DNA from 4 places in the Chitinophaga sp. 05T412 genome. Region 4 is predicted to be linked to each of the others. Evidence: riboswitches for the same ligand, from Rfam matches in the RefSeq annotation. Region 4 holds a riboswitch; each other region holds the start of a gene.
The links. A riboswitch is a leader RNA that binds a small molecule or an ion and turns the genes downstream of it on or off. The one in region 4 is predicted to bind cobalamin.
Positions count from the first base shown of each region.

Region 1 (3,151 bases), on a different contig from region 4:
GGACGTTGAGGGCAACGAGTATAGAAGTGAAGAAGTACTACTGGGGACGCAGGATCGTAGCAATGATCTATATACCGATACACCACTTAAAACAGTCATAAAAATATCCAAAGTATTGCCCGCTGTGAAAATGCTAAAAATATTGCCTATTAACTTCTTTGACCCAGCTCCAGGTACCGGACATTTTAGTCTTGAGTTAAAGGACTTACCAATTACCTGGAAATAATTTTCATTGGAGAGCTATATTACCTTTAACAGATATAATGAGGCTGTCCGGGTTTCCGGACAGTCTCATTATATCTGTATCTAGCCTAATTAAAAGAGTACGTAAAGAAAATTCCCGCCGGGAAATTCGTGTAATTCTTATAATTAGCACTTACAGCAGCTTTATTGCTGAAGTTAAACACGCTGATATTATTAATCAGGTAATCCCAGCCATAGCCTTTCATGGTATTCATATATACTTCGCCAGTCACCGGATGCACGGCAATGTTGTTATACACAATATTGGCGTTTTCTACCATTGATTTTGCATCCACCATAAATTCTGTGGAGCCCATGCTAAAAATATGACGGTATATTTTGGTGCCGGCGCCGCTAAAGTAAAGTGTATCTCCTTTGGCTGTAATGCCTGGCGTAGCGCCCCAACCGGCACTTACACTACCCGCAGTAATATCGTTGGCTTTGATTAAAGAGTAGTCCCTGTAATTGATTTTGGAAATTCTGGCGGGAGATCCGGTGGTAGATACCCAGAGGTTACCATCACTGGCTTTTATCACGCCACTCACACCGGCTTTCATATCCAGCGCATAAGTGAGGGTATCTTTATTAGCTTCTACTACGTATACTTTTGATCCGGCAGCGGCGAAGATCTTATTATTGGAAATGGCCATGGTCATCTTTGCGGCAGACCGGGTTCCCTTGATGAAGGTCAGTGCTTTGGTAACGGTGTTGAAGCGATACAAACCGTTATTGTCGCGGATAATTACATTTTCTTCATTCAGCACCGCCACATGTGTAGGCCAGCTGAGCGTTGCCAGTTCGTCGTTGTAGGCCGCTTCCTTTTTTAATGTTTCCGCATTGGCCACTACCAGTAGCCCATCATTATTAAAAGAATTTCCCATGGCATTTGATTTACCATTTTGGGAGATGATATACACTTTGTTGTTATTGATACATAAATCCTGCGCCGTATTGCCCAGATAAGTACCATTGGCTTTAAAATAAGCGCTGTCCGTTACAATGCCGCGGGGACTGATAAAGGTCAATGATCCATTCTCTGTGGTCATGTTTCCTTCATTTAATACAAATGTGCCGTATTTGTATTTTCCGTATACAGTAATAGCTGCTTGCGCCGATGTTTGCTGGTTATTACCAGAAGCGGTTACTTTAATGATATGTTCTCCTAAATCATTGGACACAAATTTAAAAGTGGTATCACTTACTCCTGCATCCTTACCATCTACCAACCAGGCGAAGGTACTGCCCTGATCTGCTTTCACTTTAAAGAACAAGGTATCTTCCTGCGCCACACTGTTTTGGGAAAGCACGTTTACAATTTGCAGGCCTGTTCCATTCGGCATTGGTACAGTGTTATCTTTTTTTGAACAGGATGCTGCCACAATGGCGATCAATGCCCCGGAGGCTAAAACGCTTTTTTTCATAAATTTTACTACTAATGGTTGTTCTCTTGATGCTATTTTGATATTTAAAAAAACTGACCTTATTACGATCTTCCGTTGTACCCTCTCCTCACCTCTTCAGATTTTTTCACAAAAAGGGCCCTCCCCGCGGTATTCGCAGGTGTTACGCTATAAAAATTCCATTCGCTACAGGGCACACGAATCAATGCTTAAAGACGCTATAAACAAGTCTTTAGTGCAGTTGACAGTAGGCCAAAATGATCCGATAGCCTGGCCGGACGACATATGAAAACAATAAGACCCTGAAATTATTTCAGTGCAAGTTGTTATCTAAAGCCTCATCCCCGAAAGCTTTTGAAATATATCTGCATTGGCAGGTCTCCTGGCTGGTTCTCACTTTAGACGGCCTTCCCATTTTTTTATTCGCTAAAAAACAGTGGCGAGTAGAATGTCAAAGTGTTGTGATAGAACTTACAGTAGCGGGTCTGCTCAGGATTTCCACCTGATTCCCTATTAATTTTAACATCCTGAAATGGGTGCTAAAAACCTAATGCGGCGTGAAAGTACGATAAAATCCTGATAAAGAAGAGGATAGATAAAAAAGAGGAATGGGTTACCGCTTAACAAAATCCGCTATGCGCTGATTCGGCTCCAGGTTTTCACRCAAATAGTAAAATACCGTATCCGTATTAAACGATATTTTTTCGGCAGCAACGATCACGTTGTTTTTGTAATCTTCTGCTTTAAACATAAAAAGCGTATACCCCTGTTCTATTTCAAATTGCAGATTCAGTTCATCTACATTATCCGGCAGTACGAAAACCGGTTGACTGGTATCTGAATGCCAGCCGGAGAAGAATCCATGAAAAAAGAAGACGCCCTCAAATACAATTTCCAGCTGATGGTAATAACACAAATCAGTACTGCCGGCAATGATCAAATTATGACCGTCATATTTATAAACATGAAAATCCAGCCATACATCCTTTCGTATGATGCTATCAATCAGATGCACTATTTCGGAAACATAGGTCGTTGTCATTACTTTATTTTTGCGATCATGCCCTGCTATTAATCCTCAACTCAAACACGCGGCCATTGGAAAGATTCACCTTTACATTCCAATAATAAGTGCCGCCATCTTCTACCTGAATAATTTGCTTTGTCAGATTAGCTTTCAGTTCGTCCTCCGGCCAAAAGAAATTTATCCAGATAATTTTCTTCCCGTTTTCACCGATAAATCCAACATACTGTTTGCCATAAAAATCCCAATTATTCCGGAGGGATTTTAACGTTTTATTGTTCATTTGCTGGAGCTTTTCCCTGACAATATCTGCTGCACGTTTTGCCTCCGCGGGGGTAGGCGTAAACCGACCCGTTGCTTTCGGATATATATCCTTAGCTGCTTTATGGCTGGCAGGAAATATGTGGCTTACGGTCCCGGTTTGCCCCAACACGGTTTGGAAACAACATAACCCGGCAATGATCATCATTAGTATAAAACGCTG
Region 1 is NZ_JBFTLN010000007.1:315,900-319,050, forward strand. It holds gene AC1DFM_RS17750 (hypothetical protein) at 1-226, shown strand, start outside; gene AC1DFM_RS17755 (DUF5074 domain-containing protein) at 312-1,664, opposite strand; cobalamin riboswitch at 1,999-2,210, opposite strand; gene AC1DFM_RS17760 (hypothetical protein) at 2,257-2,685, opposite strand; gene AC1DFM_RS17765 (hypothetical protein) at 2,702-3,151, opposite strand, start outside.
Region 1: linked by a shared signal. The riboswitch ahead of AC1DFM_RS17755 (DUF5074 domain-containing protein) and the one ahead of AC1DFM_RS18915 (TonB-dependent receptor) in region 4 are both predicted to bind cobalamin.

Region 2 (3,151 bases), on a different contig from region 4:
GTACATTATTCATTTCTCCGGCAATCCGGCATTGGTAGTGCTTAAACCGGATATTTTTTGAGGCAGATATATCACTGGTGTACCACGGTTGTTCGTAGTTAACGGGGATGTTCGCGGAGTTGTTATAACGTTCGCCTACGTAAATAAAACTGTAGTTCAGTCGCCACGACTGATATTGTATACTCGAAATAAGTGATCCGCTATGCCAGGGGACATAAGGAATTTGTCCGCCATAAGTCACCTTTTGTAATTCGGTACTTTTTCGTTTGGTAAAATCCTGTGCCGACTGATAAGTATACGCCGCTCTTATATTGAAGAAGATATTTTTGGGAAGATTAAAAGCCATATCGCCCACAATGTCCACTCCCCTGATTTCTACCATCCCAACATTCATCATGGTCCAGCGAAACATGCCACTGCCTTTTGGAATAGCGAGTATTTTATTGGTGACCTGGTTAAAGTAGCCATCTGCCTGGATTTGCCATTCACTCAACAGCGATCCCGGACGACTTTTCCCATAGGAAAATCCGAGGTTGTATTGATGGGTATATTCGGGTTGCAAACGGATATTACCAATATCCGTGTAATAGAGGTCATTAAAAGTAGGCATCCGGAAGATATTCTTATAGAAGGCGCGGATGTTAAAATCTCTATTTGAAAAAGGCTTGTAGGAGAAGAATACCGCGGGCGTTATTTCATGCTTCGTGGGAGCTGCTGCTGCGGAATCTCCCTTAGAAGTATTTCCGATGGTAATCTGTTCATTCACAAAGGTACCTAAAACACTGGCCTGTATTTTCACTTTCCCAAATTCCCCTGCGCCGGCCAGGGCTACGAGGGAGGTGAATCTTTTAGGGAATACAAAACCATCCAGGTTAGCGGTCAGCGTATTGTACTGAACATCTGTGGACAGATTGATATCAATTTTTTTCGACACGGCATATTTGTTGGCAACAGATCCATACCATTCCTGCTGGCGAAAAATATTATTGATATACATTAACGTTGTATCCGGGTTGAGATAGCGCATGTAGTCATTAGCGTACTTCGCGTTGACTTGTAAATCGTACCCTTTGACAATATTTTTCTGGTAAGACCCTTGCACGAAGAAGCTCCGGTCCCACTGCCGCTGTGAGCGTTTCCAGATATTGTTAACGATGGCGCCGGGAATGCCTTTTTCAGAATCATAAAAGTATGCCTTCGCATTCCACCAACCCCGGTTGATATTGCCATATAGTCCACCTTCTACTCTTACGGCATTGATATCTCCATTTTTTCTGATGGCAGTGGTATCCCAGGCAATACTGTGAGAGTCATGAAATACTCTTTTATAACGGTATGGATAACGGCCGGAAGATTTAACATATTCTCCACTTACGGAATAGTTAACGTTTGTTGAAAGCTTCTGCTCAAATAATACAGATGGGTTGATCAGATCAAACGAACCTGTTTTAAAAACACCTTTGAAATGGGTAGTTCTGGAAGAATCGAAAACAGGCTTCCGGCTTCTCAGATAGATGCTGCCTGAGGAGCCATAGTCTTTGGCGGGTTGAAAGATCTCGCTTTTCTGACCGTTGTAAACAGAGATAGATTCGATATTATCCATGGAAAACTTCCCAAGATCTATTTGTCCGTTTTGGGCATTTCCTAACTGGATACCRTCATAAAATACGCCCATATGGTTAGTGCCCATACTGCGCATATCAACCGTTTTCAGGCCACCTATACCGCCATAGTCTTTTACCTGTACACCGGCGAAATACCGGATAGCATCTGCTACAGAAAAGCTGTTCAAACTTTTCAACTGATCATCGGACAATTTCTGCGAAGGAATCACTTCTCTATATCCAATGGTGGAAATAGTGACCCCCTTCAATGTTCTGACACGCATCGTATCTACGCGTGTAATGCTACGATCGGTTTGCTGTCCGTACAGATGAATGCCAATAGCCATTAGAAATAGCATTGGCAACGCTTTTAATGCGTTTTGCATATAGGTTAATAGTTGAAGTCGCCCGATGACTACACCGGAAGACATACTAAAAAAATTCCTGAATAAATTCAGTGGTAGCTGTATTCAAAGCTTCAACGCCGAAAGCTTTAAACGTATCTGCAATGGCAGGTCTCCTGGCTTGTTCTCACTTTGAACGGCCTTCCCATTTTTATTTTCTAAAAACAGTGGCATGCAGATGTCAAAGTGTTATAACAGAACTTACAGTAGCGGGTCTGCTCAGGATTTTCACCTGATTCCCTATTAATGCTAACATTGTGAAATCATGTTAGCAACCAAATTGCGGCGTGAAAGTACAATAAATTATTGAATAAGAGCAAGGAGGAGAATAATTATGAAGCAACAGCACGGGGAATGCTGTTGCTCATCTTTCTATAGATGACAAAAAACAAAACACCACACTAGATAAATTAAATACACCGGGATGTTCAGGTCCTGGCTACCAGAAATATTTCTCCGCTGGCAGGCAGCAGATCATCTGTTCTTCCGCTGAAATATCGGTCTGTCATATCTTTCGTGGAAATCGTTTGTATATCTTTTAATCCCACTTCTTTCGCCAATGCGACGATTTCTTCTTCTGAAAAAAAACTGACAAAGGGTGTTCCTGAAGCAGCAGCTCCTTTAATCGCCATTTCCAGCAGGGGCTGATCTTCCGGCTCCAGCAATGCTACCGGCAAATAAAAGGCGATAGCTATCAATGATCCAGATGTCAGCAACATCATTTTCCGGAGCGTGTCTATAATTGCTTCCCGGGTAAGATAAAGGGTAACACCTGTGCAGGAAACAAAAGCGGGTTGCTGTACCTGGAAGCCGCTGTGCAACAGCTCTTCCCACCAGGAGGACACTTCAAAGTTAACCGGCACAAAATGAAGATTATCGGGCATGGGGTATCCTTTTTCAAGGAGTCGTGCTGCCTTCCAGGTCAGGGTATTGGGTTGGTCTATCTCGTATATATCTACTGGTGCGCTGATGGCTTTATTTCTCTGCGCAAACGTATCCAATCCTGCGCCGAGCAGCACATACTGTTTTACGCCTTTGGCAATCTGTTCTTTCGCCAGGTCTTCAATAAACCGGGAACGGGCTACAATAGAGGCCCTGAGCCGCTTCGTATACTTCATATCGGGGCGCTCCTGCCAATCGTCT
Region 2 is NZ_JBFTLN010000007.1:74,963-78,113, forward strand. It holds gene AC1DFM_RS16800 (TonB-dependent receptor) at 1-1,990, opposite strand, end outside; cobalamin riboswitch at 2,098-2,305, opposite strand; gene AC1DFM_RS16805 (class I SAM-dependent methyltransferase) at 2,437-3,151, opposite strand, start outside.
Region 2: linked by a shared signal. The riboswitch ahead of AC1DFM_RS16800 (TonB-dependent receptor) and the one ahead of AC1DFM_RS18915 (TonB-dependent receptor) in region 4 are both predicted to bind cobalamin.

Region 3 (3,151 bases), on a different contig from region 4:
TCCGCAGATCCGGCTATTAAGTATGTGCAGATTTTTGAAAACAAAGGGGACATCATGGGGTGCAGTAACCCTCATCCACACAGTCAGATCTGGGCAACCAGCGATTTGCCGGCAGAACTGATTAAAGAAACATCTCACCAGAAAAAATACTATGAGGCTACCAGTAAAAGCTTACTCCAAAGCTATATTGCGCAGGAGTTAGAGAAGCAGGAACGTGTGCTGGTAGAAAATGAGCATTTTGTAGCACTGGTGCCTTTCTGGGCAGTATGGCCTTTTGAAACCATGATTGTCAGCAAACGTCATGTACCGGATATGACGCATTTTACAGAAGATGAAAAACAGGCATTAGCGTCGATTCTGAAAATACTGGCTACTAAGTACGATAATCTTTTTGAAACGTCCTTCCCTTACTCCGCGGGTATGCACCAGGCGCCTGTGAATAGCGGTGAACATCCGGAGTGGCATTGGCATATGCACTTCTATCCGCCATTATTACGCTCTGCGTCTGTGAAGAAATTCATGGTAGGATATGAGTTGCTGGCCAGTCCACAGCGTGATATTACGCCGGAATGGGCCGCTAAGAAATTACAATCCCTCTCCGATGTACATTACACTTTGCTGGAAACGGTAAATGCAGGATAATAATAAAAGGCTGACGATTTCGTCAGCCTTTTATTATTATTTATTCATGAAACACCGGCATAGCAGGGAAGTACCAGCCGTTGTACGTCAATGTTTTTTTCAGGGTAGTAGTGGTGGCATCGTAAATCAATACACGGTTGATGTTACCGGTCATTGATCCGTTGAGGGTGGTGGCTACCAGTTCATTGGTTTCTTTGTTATAAGCAGCGCCTGCACCATAGAAATACTGGCCGGTAGGCAGCGTGATAAATGGTGTAGTTAAAGAGGCTGCATTGCCAATTACATAACGATACAATTGGGTACCGCCGGCAAAGCCGTTGTTACGCACAATGTAAATAGCACTTTCCTGCGTAGAAGCGCTGATGCCTGCATGACGCCATGCACCCCATGGAGACGGTACGGTGAAGCCCAGTTTTACCGCTGTGCGGGTGAGTGTAGCGGGATCAATACGCACCAGGGAATCTGCTGTGGTAGCATATACTGCCCCATCTTTACCAGCCGCAAAGCCAAGGTTAGCGGCGCCGAATTTTTTTACTACCGCGTAAGTGCTGCTGTTCAGTGCTACGATACCATCTGTTTGAGATAATACAAAAATGTAGCTGCCGAGTTTCAGCATATCGCCGGTATAGCCGGATACGCCACTGATTTTAGTACCTACTGCCAGGGATGGTAACGTAATAGGATATACGCCATCGGCAGCGCTCAGCAAGCCATGGGTAGCGTCTACGCCGAGGAAGGCATGTCCATCGTTAGCAGGGAGGGTACTGATGCGACCTGTTTCCACCATGCTGCCACCATCGGTAACTACCAGCGGGCCGCCTGCTTTTACCACGATGTATAACTTGTTGTTGAAGAAGGTAGCAAATTGCAGTGTGTTGGAGGCGCCGCCTAATGCGCCCGTAGGGTTTTCCAGTTGATATACATTCTGTACCAAACTATCACCACTATACGAATAAAAATGAAGGTCGCCGGTGCCATGCCCAAACCAGCCTTCGTTGGCAATAAAGAACCCATTAGCATACTTGCCGGTGATCAATGAGGCGGTAACACCGGTTTTAGTGTTGACGTCTAACTTTTGTAATGAGGACGATGTTAATGCGTCTTCTTTTTTACAGGAAGCGATCAATAGGGTAAACGCTACAAATAAGCAGGACAATAACTGTTTTTTCATATAATACTTGTTTTGATTGATGACATACCTTTCCCTGTCCGGATGGTTGGTCCGGAAAAAAACAACAAATCAAAAGGCCGATGTTAGTACATCTGCATAAGGCGCCCTGGGGTAAATAATACTTTACACAATAGAATATATGCCGTTAGGCTTACATCCCTGGCCTTTCACCCGAAAGCGCTGAATGATTGTTTACAGCTGGCAGGTCTTCTGGCTCTCCTGCTTTTCCGGTAACCTTCCCATCTGCAGTTGGCAGACAGTGGTTTGGAGTATCCGGAAAAAACGATTCATTCGAAAATGAATGCAGGATCACAGCTACGGGGATAGCTCCGGTATTTCACCGGATTCCCTTTTAATCCCGCCAATGGCGGGAACCAATTGTGGATGCAAACGTACGGGAAATGGAGCATAAAGCAAAAAGCATAAAGCAAAAAGCTATTGTCGCGCATGATCATTGCGTATATTATTAACGCTTTAATCACTCGCAACAATAGCTTTTTGCTTTTTGCTTTCAGCTTTCGGCTAAGCCTTCATTTGCCATGATTTTGTTCTCGTAAAAGCGCGTATTCCCTGATGCGACAACGTTGCACCAAACCCCGAATGTTTTCTGCCCGCCCAGGGTAACCCGGCAGTAACGCGGTCGCAGCAGTTCCAATAACCAGTGCCACTATTTACCTGCGACAGAATTTCTTCTGCTCTCGCCTGGCTGTTGGAATATACAGATGCGGTCAGGCCATAATCCGTTTCATTCATAAAGTGTATGGCATCTTCATCTGACTGTACTTTCATAATACCGATAATGGGCCCAAAGCTTTCCTCCTGCATCACTTTCATTTTGTTGTGCACATGTACCAGCACGGTGGGCTCAAAGAAGTTGCCATCATGATCAATGCGTTTTCCTCCCAGCAATAAGGTAGCGCCTCTGATCAGCGCATCTTTTACCTGTGCTTCCAGTACCTCCAGTTGTTCCGGCCGGGTTAAGGCGCCAAAGTATACGCCTTCATCAGTAGGAAGACCCAGTTTCCACGAGCGCACAGCTTTTACAAATTCAGCCACGTATTCATCGTATACTTTTTCGTGTACGTATATCCGTTCTACGGCGCAGCAGCTTTGTCCGTTATTATAGAAGGCGCCATCGGCGGTAGCTGCAGCTACTGCGGCGATGTCGGTGATATCATCTGTTACATAGAGCGGGTCTTTACCTCCCAGTTCCATTTGGCAGGGCACCATTTTCTGCGCTACTTTTTCATAGATGGATTTCCCGGTTTTATAGGAGCCGGTAAAGAAGTAGCCATCAAAGCGAAGGCCCAGCAGTTGTTCGCCGGCATACTTGCCACC
Region 3 is NZ_JBFTLN010000025.1:21,572-24,722, reverse strand. It holds gene AC1DFM_RS33700 (UDP-glucose--hexose-1-phosphate uridylyltransferase) at 1-642, shown strand, start outside; gene AC1DFM_RS33695 (DUF5074 domain-containing protein) at 683-1,813, opposite strand; cobalamin riboswitch at 1,997-2,207, opposite strand; gene AC1DFM_RS33690 (aldehyde dehydrogenase family protein) at 2,336-3,151, opposite strand, start outside.
Region 3: linked by a shared signal. The riboswitch ahead of AC1DFM_RS33695 (DUF5074 domain-containing protein) and the one ahead of AC1DFM_RS18915 (TonB-dependent receptor) in region 4 are both predicted to bind cobalamin.

Region 4 (3,151 bases):
GATTGGCGCTCGTCACCGTACCACTCACCACACTGGCCGTATCGTCACTGCCTATAACGGACATCCCACAAGGCGCGGCACTCAATAACATGATGCGACAACTCGGTGGCTCCTTCGGCATCGCCATGGTAAATACCTATCTCGCCAACCGCAACGCCCAACACCGTTATGACCTGGTGAGTCACTTACATACTGACAACCCCGCCGTAGTAGCCCGCCTCAATGGATACACCCAATTCTTCCTAAGCAAAGGTGCGGCACTCACAGACGCCCACGGCAAAGCCCTGAAACTCCTGGACCATACCGTTACCCGTCAAAGTACCCTACTCAGCTTCAGCGACACCTTCCTCCTGGTAGGCATTATATTCCTGGTAACACTCCCCCTGCTTTTCATGGCTTCATCCAGGCAAAAATCAGCAGCACCAGTAGTTATAACGGATCATTAATCTATCACAACTGCCATATTCATGCAGCACAAATTCATTATCTTAGTATAAAAAAATGCATCGTCTGTTTTACCTCTTCATCGGGCTACTCATCCCCTCCCTCACTGTATCTGCACAAACACCTACAGATGCTGTGAAAGCAGCGGTTACCCAATTGTTTACCGCCATGCGCAACGCCGACAGCACCGCTCTCAAAGCCTGCTTTGCCCCGGATGCCCGGCTTCAGTCCGTGACCACCAAAAGCAAAGATGTACAAACTACCAGCGTCGACGAGTTCGCCTCCATCATTGGAAAACTGCCTGCCAATGCCGCCGATGAACGCATCGAATTTGGCAACATCTCTATTGATGGTACCATGGCATCTGTATGGACACCGTATCGCTTTTATTTTAAACAACAATTCCACCATTGCGGCGCCAACTCCTTCCAAATGGTACAACTGGATGGTAAATGGAAAATCCAGTATATCCTGGATACCAGACGCATGGACGACTGCGGCGCAGAAAGTGCGGCTAAATAACGCTTCCCGAAAAAACCAACCATTCTCCCCTATTTGCTTTTCTGTTTTGCATCAACAGAATAATAACCTACTTTTGCCCCATTATGGTTTATTCCTGTCCACTCCGGCCAGTAATAATTAAAAGGGAATCAGGCGTAAATCCTGAACAGTCCCGCTGCTGTAAGTCTCAACTAATGCAAAGGCATCACTCTTGACCACTGTTGTTCATTCAATGGGAAGGTCGCCAGAAGCAGAGACAAGTCAGAATACCTGCCATACCATTCATTTTTGAGCTTTCGTGGAATGAAGCTTAGGGATACATGCAAGCTACAGGCAATGCCTGTACCATATGCTTTCCTAATTATTTTTTCTTCGGTCGAAGGCTGTTGATGAAACATTAACAGAGAAAAAAATTTATGCAATTCACTGAACAAATACGTTCACTGATAAGGGGATGCTTATGTCTGATGGGATTCATCATCTGGCCATTCACCTTCATTACAGCGCAACAAACAGATACCACTACCACTCATCTGAAGGAGGTATCCGTTACTGCGCCCCGGTCAGGCAAGGAAATAAGCCCCGGACAAAAAATGCAGGAAAAAGAACTCAGCAGGCTGGGTACTCATTCTGTTGCCGATGCCATCCGCTTCTTCTCCGGCGTGCAAATCAAAGATTATGGTGGTATAGGAGGCCTCAAAACGGTGGATATCCGCAGCATGGGATCTAACCACACCGGCGTATTCTACGATGGCATAGAGCTGGGCAACGCCCAAAACGGACAGGTAGACCTGGGCAAATTTTCATTGGATAACATGGAAGAAATTGCCCTGTATAACGGACAAAAAAGTAACATCTTCCAACCGGCCAAAGACTTTGGCTCCGCAGGCTCCATTTATTTAACATCTCTCAAACCCAAATTTGCACCCGGTGAAAAAAGCCATGCAAAAGCAACCATAAAAACAGGCTCCTTTGGGCTGTTCAACCCTTCTATTCTCTGGCAACAAAAAATCAGCAAACATACCGCCCTTTCCTTCAGCAGTGAATGGATTAATGCCACCGGCAGATATAAGTATACTTATAAAAAATTCAACGACCAACACGTCCTCCTATACGATACCAGCGACTACCGCAGGAATAGCGATGTAAATGCCGTGCGGGTGGAAGCCGGACTCAACGGCACTATCAAAGGCGGTGAATGGAATACAAAAGTGTACTATTATGAATCCGCCAGAGGACTTCCCGGCTTTATTGTAAATGGTGTATTTGGCCACATAGATCGTTTGTGGGACAAAAGCTTTTTCGCTCAATCCTCTTTCAGGAAAGAAGTGACACCACGTTATAGCATCCTGCTCAACGGGAAATACGCCTACGACTATACGCATTACAAAACGCAGGATACCGCACAGTTTCCGGTAAATAATCACTACTACCAATACGAAATGTATTTCTCGCTGGCGCAGCAGTATGCCCTCACCAACTGGTGGACCATCTCCCTGTCCGGCGATTTTCAATGGAATAAATTAAACGCCAGCCTGGACAGCTTCAGCTATCCCGTCAGGTACACCACCCTCATTGCCGCGGCATCTGCAATGAATTTCAAACGGTTCAGCGCACAGACCAGCCTGCTCACCACCCTCGTGAAGGAAACGGTGAAAGTCAACACCGCAGCACCGTATCAACAAAAATTCACGCCGGCCATTTTTATTTCGTGGCAGCCTTTACCAACACCAGACCTGAAAGTGCGTGGATTTTATAAACGTATCTTCCGCATGCCTACTTTCAATGACCTCTACTATACGGCAATCGGCAACCACCTGCTAAAACCGGAGTTTGCCACACAATACGATGCAGGCATCACCTGGAATAAAACATTTACCGGTAAATGGCTGTCAATAGCAAACGTAGAAGTAGACGCCTATTACAACGAAGTAACCGATAAAATTGTAGCCATCCCCGGACAAAACCAGTTTGTATGGACCATGATGAACCTGGGCAAAGTAAAAATTAAAGGCCTCGATGCTAAAATCAGCGGCAGCTGGCCTATCACACAACAACTGCAACTCAACACCAAAGCCACTTATACCTTCCAGCAGGCATTGGATTATACCAATCCGATGGATGGCTTTTATGGGCAACAGATTGCTTATATTCCCCGACATAGCGGTACGCTACTCCTCGCGGCCGACTATAAATCATGGGAAGC
Region 4 is NZ_JBFTLN010000008.1:190,858-194,008, reverse strand. It holds gene AC1DFM_RS18925 (DHA2 family efflux MFS transporter permease subunit) at 1-446, shown strand, start outside; gene AC1DFM_RS18920 (nuclear transport factor 2 family protein) at 502-966, shown strand; cobalamin riboswitch at 1,034-1,237, shown strand; gene AC1DFM_RS18915 (TonB-dependent receptor) at 1,362-3,151, shown strand, end outside.